2 linked regions of the Parasedimentitalea psychrophila genome follow. Each later gene encodes a partner of the first gene's protein in a complex. Links are inferred from orthologs where the notes say so. Each region holds a gene or a part of one and is shown in the gene's direction. Other genes may lie near its edges. The genes, in order: xseA and QPJ95_RS08355.

Region 1 (3,281 bases):
CAATGCTAAGCTTTGCGCGCGGTCTAGAGGCTGACGGCGAAACAGGCAAGAGTGGCATTATTTTATGACGCATTTGAGCAGGCCCGAATTATGGGCAAAGATTGAGGCATATGAGTTCCCGAATTTTGCGGGCGGGCTGTCGTTCAGGGATTTGGTCCGGAAAGAAACGAAATTTTCTGCCAGTAAGATCGAGCAGGCCATTCTGGAGTACCGGCGATTTGCCTATTTGTCGCAGGTCAGTGACGTGTCCGTTGTGCCGTCCTCAGAAGTGGATGCCATATGGCACGTGCATTTGACGTTGACGCGGGATTATTGGCAGCGGTTCTGTGACGGGGTGTTGGGGCAAAAGCTGCATCACACGCCCGAGAGCGGAGCGGTTCAGAGCAACAATGGATATTCCAAGACCCTGGATTTGTATGAGCTGGAATTTGGCGAACCAACCCCACGTAACATATGGCCGAGAAAGCGGCAGGATGTTTCGGGACTGGTCTGGTTCGCGGGTGCGGTTGTTTCCCTGATGATATCTTGGGCGACCCGTGACCCGATTTTCTTTTTTCTAGCCTTGGTACTTGGGGCCATGTTTGTATTGGCCATACTGCCTTCACAAGGGCTGTCCAAAGGAGCGGAGTGTAGCGGGGGGACTTGCCATAGCTGTTCCAGTTGCGGCGGCGACTGAATTTTCCGGGATTGGCCTTGCCCCGGCCTGCCTCTATGCTGCGCGACAGACCAAGCCTAACCCCAGGAAAACAGCCCAGTGTCAGATCTGTTTGATGACCCAACCCCGGGTCAGAACACCCCCGAATTCACCGTCTCGGAACTGTCCGGCGAGGTAAAGCGCACGCTCGAGGGCACCTTTGGCCGCATCCGGGTGCGCGGCGAGGTGGGCCGGGTGTTCACGGCACGCTCGGGCCATCTGTATTATGACGTCAAAGATGACCGCTCGGTGCTGGCCTGCACCACCTGGAAAGGTCAGGTGTCAAAACTGGCCGTGGTGCCCGAGGAAGGCCTGGAGGTCATTGTCACCGGACGGCTCACCGCCTTTGGCGCCCAGTCGAAATACAACATGAACGTCGAAGAAGTCTCGGTGGCGGGGCAGGGCGCGCTGATGGCGCTGCTGGAGAAACGCAAGAAGCAGCTCGAATCTGAGGGCCTGTTTGCCGCCGAGCGCAAACAGCCACTGCCCTATCTGCCACGCTTCATCGGCGTGGTGACCTCGCCCTCGGGGGCGGTGATCCGCGACATCCTGCACCGGTTGCGCGATCGGTTCCCGCGCAAGGTGCTGGTCTGGCCGGTGGCGGTGCAGGGCAAAAACTGTGCGGCTGAGGTCGCCAACGCCATCAATGGCTTCAACGCATTCACCCCCGGCGGTGCGCTGCCGCGCCCGGATCTGATCATCGTCGCCCGTGGCGGCGGCTCGGTCGAGGATCTCTGGGGCTTCAACGAGGAAATTGTCGCCCGTGCGGTGGCGGCCTCACAAATTCCGCTGATTTCAGCCGTCGGCCACGAAACCGACACCACCCTGATCGACTTTGTCTCCGATCAACGCGCCCCAACCCCCACCGCAGCGGCGGAACTGGCAGTGCCGGTGCGGCTGGAGCTGCTGGCCTGGACCGGCGAACAGGGGGCGCGGATGACTCATGCCACCGGTCAATCGGTGCAGCAACGCAAACAACGGCTCAAGGATCTGTCGCGGGCCCTGCCCAAACCCGAACGGCTGCTGGACGAGCCGCGCCAAAAGCTGGATATCCTGTCCGATAAATTGCCCAACGCGCTGATCCGGGGGGTGCAGAACCGCCGGGTTCTGCTGAGCCAAACATCGGCCGGCCTGCGGCCAAAAACACTGGAAAATCACGTTGCTCGCCGTCGCAGCGAAATGGAAAAAACCGCTGCCAAACTGTCTCTTTTGCCTTTGAAACGCGAAGTGTCATCGCAAATGGACAAGCTCAAGTCTCTCAGCCAACGGCTCAGACAGGCGCAGGGTATTCGGTGGGATCGCTTGCGACAAAACCTTGACAGCAGCAGCCGCCAGTTGGAAATCCTCAGCTACCGGGCGACGCTCCAGCGCGGCTATGCGGTGGTGCGCAGCGAAGGGCAATTGATTACCAATACACTCGATGCGCAGGCGGCAGTGGCGCTGGAAATCGAATTTTCCGACGGCAAAGTCCAGTTTGGGGGGGGCGCGGATTAAGCACCGCCGTCCGGTTTCTTTTTGCCGAAAATACTCAAATCCCGGAGGTTGCCTCAGACACCGACGTCTGGGCCATAGCACAGCATCTCTTCATCCAGATCCTCGACCTCATACAGTTCGGTGGCCTCCGGGTTGCTCTCGAACCTGGCCACCAATCCCTGTTGTTCCAGTGAAAAGCGCCAGCATTGGGGATCACTGCGATGCTGGTAGATAAAGCAGATCTGGCCGGCGTCTTCGTACCAGTGCCCTTCCTCGCAGCGCCCGTCCAGAAAAGACCACAACACCCGGCGGCCTGGCAAATACCGCTCAACCCCATAGGTGCTGCCATCAATGCCATAATACAGGGTGCGCCCCAGAGTGTAGCGGTCAAACGCTTCGCCTGTCATCGCTTCACCGGCGCTCAGCGCGGCGGGCAACAGAGGCAACAGGACCAGGGGAATCATCAAACAGGCACGCATGGGGCAACTGTGCCAGATTAACCGGCATCGGGCTATGGGCATGGCAAGGTTGCAGGGGGGTGTAGCGTCACCTTTGACCCGCGCCGGTTGACAGGGCAGGCTACGACGCAAAACCGCAAGGAGACGCCCGGTGGCATTGGAAAACATCTTATTGGCAGCCGCATTGCTCTGTGCGGTGGCCTTTCTTTGGCAGGTTCGCCTAGCCCAGTCGGCTCTGCGCAGCGCAACCAAAACCGCGGCGGTGGCGCTGCTGGCACTGGCCGCAAGCCAAAGCGCAGCGCCGCCGCTGCTGATCCTGGCGCTACTGGCCTGCGCGGTCGGAGATTTCTGCCTGTCGCGCGACGGAGAGGGCTATTTCATGGCTGGCATCGGCGCCTTCGCGCTGGGGCATCTGGGCTATATCGCTCTGTTTCTGGGCCAGGCTGACAGCGCCTGGGCCCGCCTGACAGAGGCGCCGCAACTGGCACTGATGCTGGCAATGATTTGTATCGGTTTTGTGATGGCCTGGCTGCTGGCGCCCCGCGCAGGCGCACTAAAGGGGCCAGTGCTGTGTTACATTCCGATTATTCTGGGCATGGGCGTGGCAGCGCTCAGCTTGCCAGCACAGGGCGCCTTGATCTGGCTACTGCCGGCAG
Region 2 (3,316 bases), 930 kb from region 1 along the record:
TGACAAAACACCTGCGCGAAACCCGCAGCACGCCGATCATGTTGCTGACCGCGCGGGGGGACATCGAACATCGCATTGCCGGGCTGGAAGCCGGGGCGGACGACTACCTGTCCAAGCCGTTTGAGCCCAAAGAGCTATTGCTCAGAATCAACGCCATCCTGCGGCGGATGCCGGAAACTCCGGCCCGCGAAGCGGCGCCCAAAGTTCTGCATCTGGGGCCAATCCGCTATGATATGGACCGGGGAGAGATGTGGCGAGGCGATGAGTTGATCCGTTTGACCGGCACTGAAAGCCAGCTGATGAAGATATTCTCGGCCTGCCCCGGCGAACCGGTCAGCCGCTCTAAGCTGGTCGAAGATCTGGGCCGCGATCGGGGGCAGGCGCAGGAACGTGCGGTGGATGTGCAGATCACCCGCCTGCGCCGCAAGATCGAGCCGAACCCAAAACAGCCGCAATATCTGCAAACGGTGCGCGGTGCGGGGTATATGCTGGCCCCTGACTAAGTTTTGCAAAACCGGTCTCTCGGGCGATGCCCCGGACATCGGGAAACCGATGGGGCGCCTCGGCGAACGCCGCCTTGCGGCCTGTGCGGCTGGCGTCCTAAGGTCATGCCAAACATCCATTGAGTGAGTGCCCATGACCACAGCCCTGATCACCCATGCCGATTGCCTGACCCATGTAACCCCCGAAGGCCACCCCGAGCGGGTGGCCCGGCTGGAACACGTCCTGCACGCATTGGAACCGCTGGATCTGTTGCGGGTCGGGGCGCCGATGGCAGCCGAGGATGACATCCTGCGCATCCATCCGGCATCTTATGTGGCGGAGCTCCGCAAGGCCCGACCAAATGAGGGCTTTGGCCAGCTGGACGGAGACACGTTTCTGTCGCCCGGTTCGCTGGACGCCGCATTCAGGGGCGCCGGCGCCGTGCTGCGCGGCGTCGATATGGTGCTGAGCGGCGAGGCGCAGAACGTCTTTGCCGCCATCCGCCCGCCGGGGCATCACGCCGAAAGGGACACCGCCATGGGGTTTTGCCTGTTTGGCAACGCAGCGCTGGCGGCAAAACATGCGCTGGATCACCACGGGCTAAGCCGGGTGGCGGTGGTTGATTTTGATGTTCACCACGGCAATGGCACTCAGGATCTTCTGTGGGATGAAAAACGCGCGCTGCTGATCACCTCGCAGCAAATGCCGCTGTGGCCCGGATCTGGCCGCGCGGACGAGGATGGCGCCTTTGGCAACATCCTCAATATGCCGCTGCCACCTGAAAGTGGCGGAGTTGAAATGCGGGCGGCCTATCAGACCCAGGCCTTCCCGCGGCTGCGCGCCTTTAAACCCGAGTTGATCATCCTTTCGGCTGGCTTTGACGCCCACCGCGACGACCCTCTGGCCAACCTGAACTGGACGACCCAGGATTTCGCCTGGCTGACCGCCGAACTCTGTGCCCTTGCGCAGGATTTATGCGGCGGCCGTATCGTCTCGACTTTGGAAGGCGGGTATGATCTGAACGCGCTGAGCAGTGCCTGCAAGGCACACGTAGACGAATTGATAAAGGCATCGGCATGACCCAGACACCCGTTGAAGACATGAGCTTTGAGCTGGCGATGAAAGAGCTGGAAACCGTGGTGAGCAAACTGGAACGCGGTGACGTGGCACTGGATGCCTCGATTGCATTGTACGAACGGGGCGCGCTGTTGAAGAAACGCTGCGAGGACGAGCTGAAGCGGGCCGAGGAAAAGGTCGCGGCGATCACCCTGGACGCAGGCGGCACCGCAACCGGCACCACGCCGCTGGACGCGGGTTAAGACATTGGCCACCACAACTGCCGTCAAACCCCGGCCCTTTGCCGCGGCAATGGCCCGAACTCAGGATCTGATCTCTAACCGTGTGGACTGGGTTCTGGCGGGCGAAGACACATTGTCGGATGCGATGCGCTATGCCCTGACCGGCGGCAAGATGCTGCGTGGGTTTCTGGTTCTGGAGAGCGCCCGGCTGCACGGGGTCGATGAACAGGTGGCGCTGGACGCCGCACTGGCCATCGAATGCCTGCACGCCTATTCGCTGGTGCATGACGACCTGCCCTGCATGGATAATGACGACCTGCGCCGTGGCATGCCAACCCTGCACCGCCAATGGGACGAAGGCCTAGCCGTTCTGGCTGGCGACGCCCTGCAGTCGCTGGCGTTTGAGCTGCTGGCGGATGCAAAATTTGGGCCGCATGCGCTGGACTTGATCCGGGCGCTGGCACAGGCCGCCGGCAAAGAGGGCATGGTTTCAGGGCAGATGCTGGATATCGCCGCCGAATCCAGCCCCGAACCGCTGACTCTGGCGCAGATCATCCAGCTACAGAGCCGCAAGACCGGCTGCCTGATCTCGTGGTCTGCCATGGCCGGGGCGGTAATTGCCGGTGCCGACACCACGCCGTTGCGGCATTATGCCGATGCCCTCGGCCTTGCCTTTCAGATCGCCGATGACATTTTGGATGTTGAGGGCGACGCCGAAACGGTGGGCAAACGGGTGCGCAAAGATGCCGCGGCCGGTAAGGCCACGTTTGTCTCTCTGTTAGGGCTAGAGGCCGCCAAGGCCCGCGCCGTTGAACTCTGCGATCAGGCCTGCGCCGCGCTGGATGTTTACGGGGATCAGGGCGACACCTTGCGCGAAGCGGCCCGGTTCGTTATTTCGCGCGACAGCTAATTGCCGCCAAGGGAGGCGCCGCATGCCCGACCAGACCACAGATAGACCAAACACCCCGTTGCTGGATCAGATCAACCGCCCGGCGGACCTGAAAACGCTGAGCGATAGCCAGCTGACCCAGCTGGCCAGCGAATTGCGCTCGGAGACCATTTCGGCGGTCTCTGTCACCGGCGGCCATCTGGGCGCCGGTCTGGGCGTGGTCGAGCTGACAGTGGCGCTGCACGCTGTGTTTGACACCCCACGGGACAAGCTGATCTGGGACGTGTCGCACCAGTGTTATCCGCACAAGATCCTCACCGAACGCCGCGACCGCATCCGCACCCTGCGCACCAAGGGCGGCTTGTCGGGTTTCACCAAACGCTCGGAATCACCCTATGATCCCTTTGGCGCCGCCCATAGCTCGACCTCGATCAGCGCCGCATTGGGGTTCTCGGTGGCGCGGGATCTGGGCGGCGTGCTGCCCGAAGGTCAGGGCGACGCGATTGCGGTGATTGGCGATGGGGCGATGTCGGCAGGCATGGCGTTTGAGGCGATGAACAACGCCGGCCATCTGGACAAGCGGCTGTTTGTCATCCTCAACGACAATGAGATGAGCATTGCACCACCGGTGGGCGCCCTGTCGTCT

Evidence for each region.
Region 2: the proteins of xseA (region 1) and QPJ95_RS08355 are in contact, whole or in part, in a cryo-EM structure (PDB 8TXR), measured with the Escherichia coli proteins. The link is inferred for Parasedimentitalea psychrophila from one-to-one orthologs.

What each region holds. Positions count from the first base shown.
Region 1 is NZ_CP127247.1:2,662,835-2,666,115, forward strand. The notes cover bases 8-2,971. They hold xseA (exodeoxyribonuclease VII large subunit), read left to right. Parts: upstream 8-754; coding sequence 755-2,188; downstream 2,189-2,971. Other genes in these bases: QPJ95_RS12980 (glycine-rich domain-containing protein), read left to right, coding at 65-676; QPJ95_RS12990 (hypothetical protein), read right to left, coding at 2,242-2,631; QPJ95_RS12995 (lysoplasmalogenase), read left to right, coding at 2,777-2,971. In the rest of the region: more of QPJ95_RS12995, read left to right, coding at 2,972-3,281. UniProt on the Escherichia coli protein: Bidirectionally degrades single-stranded DNA into large acid-insoluble oligonucleotides, which are then degraded further into small acid-soluble oligonucleotides.
Region 2 is NZ_CP127247.1:1,735,961-1,739,276, reverse strand. What follows is about bases 182-3,180. They hold QPJ95_RS08355 (exodeoxyribonuclease VII small subunit), read left to right. Parts: upstream 182-1,559; coding sequence 1,560-1,802; downstream 1,803-3,180. Other genes in these bases: dxs (1-deoxy-D-xylulose-5-phosphate synthase), read left to right, coding at 2,714-3,180; QPJ95_RS08350 (polyprenyl synthetase family protein), read left to right, coding at 1,852-2,691; QPJ95_RS08360 (histone deacetylase family protein), read left to right, coding at 637-1,563; QPJ95_RS08365 (response regulator), read left to right, coding at 182-503. In the rest of the region: more of QPJ95_RS08365, read left to right, coding at 1-181; more of dxs, read left to right, coding at 3,181-3,316. UniProt on the Escherichia coli protein: Bidirectionally degrades single-stranded DNA into large acid-insoluble oligonucleotides, which are then degraded further into small acid-soluble oligonucleotides.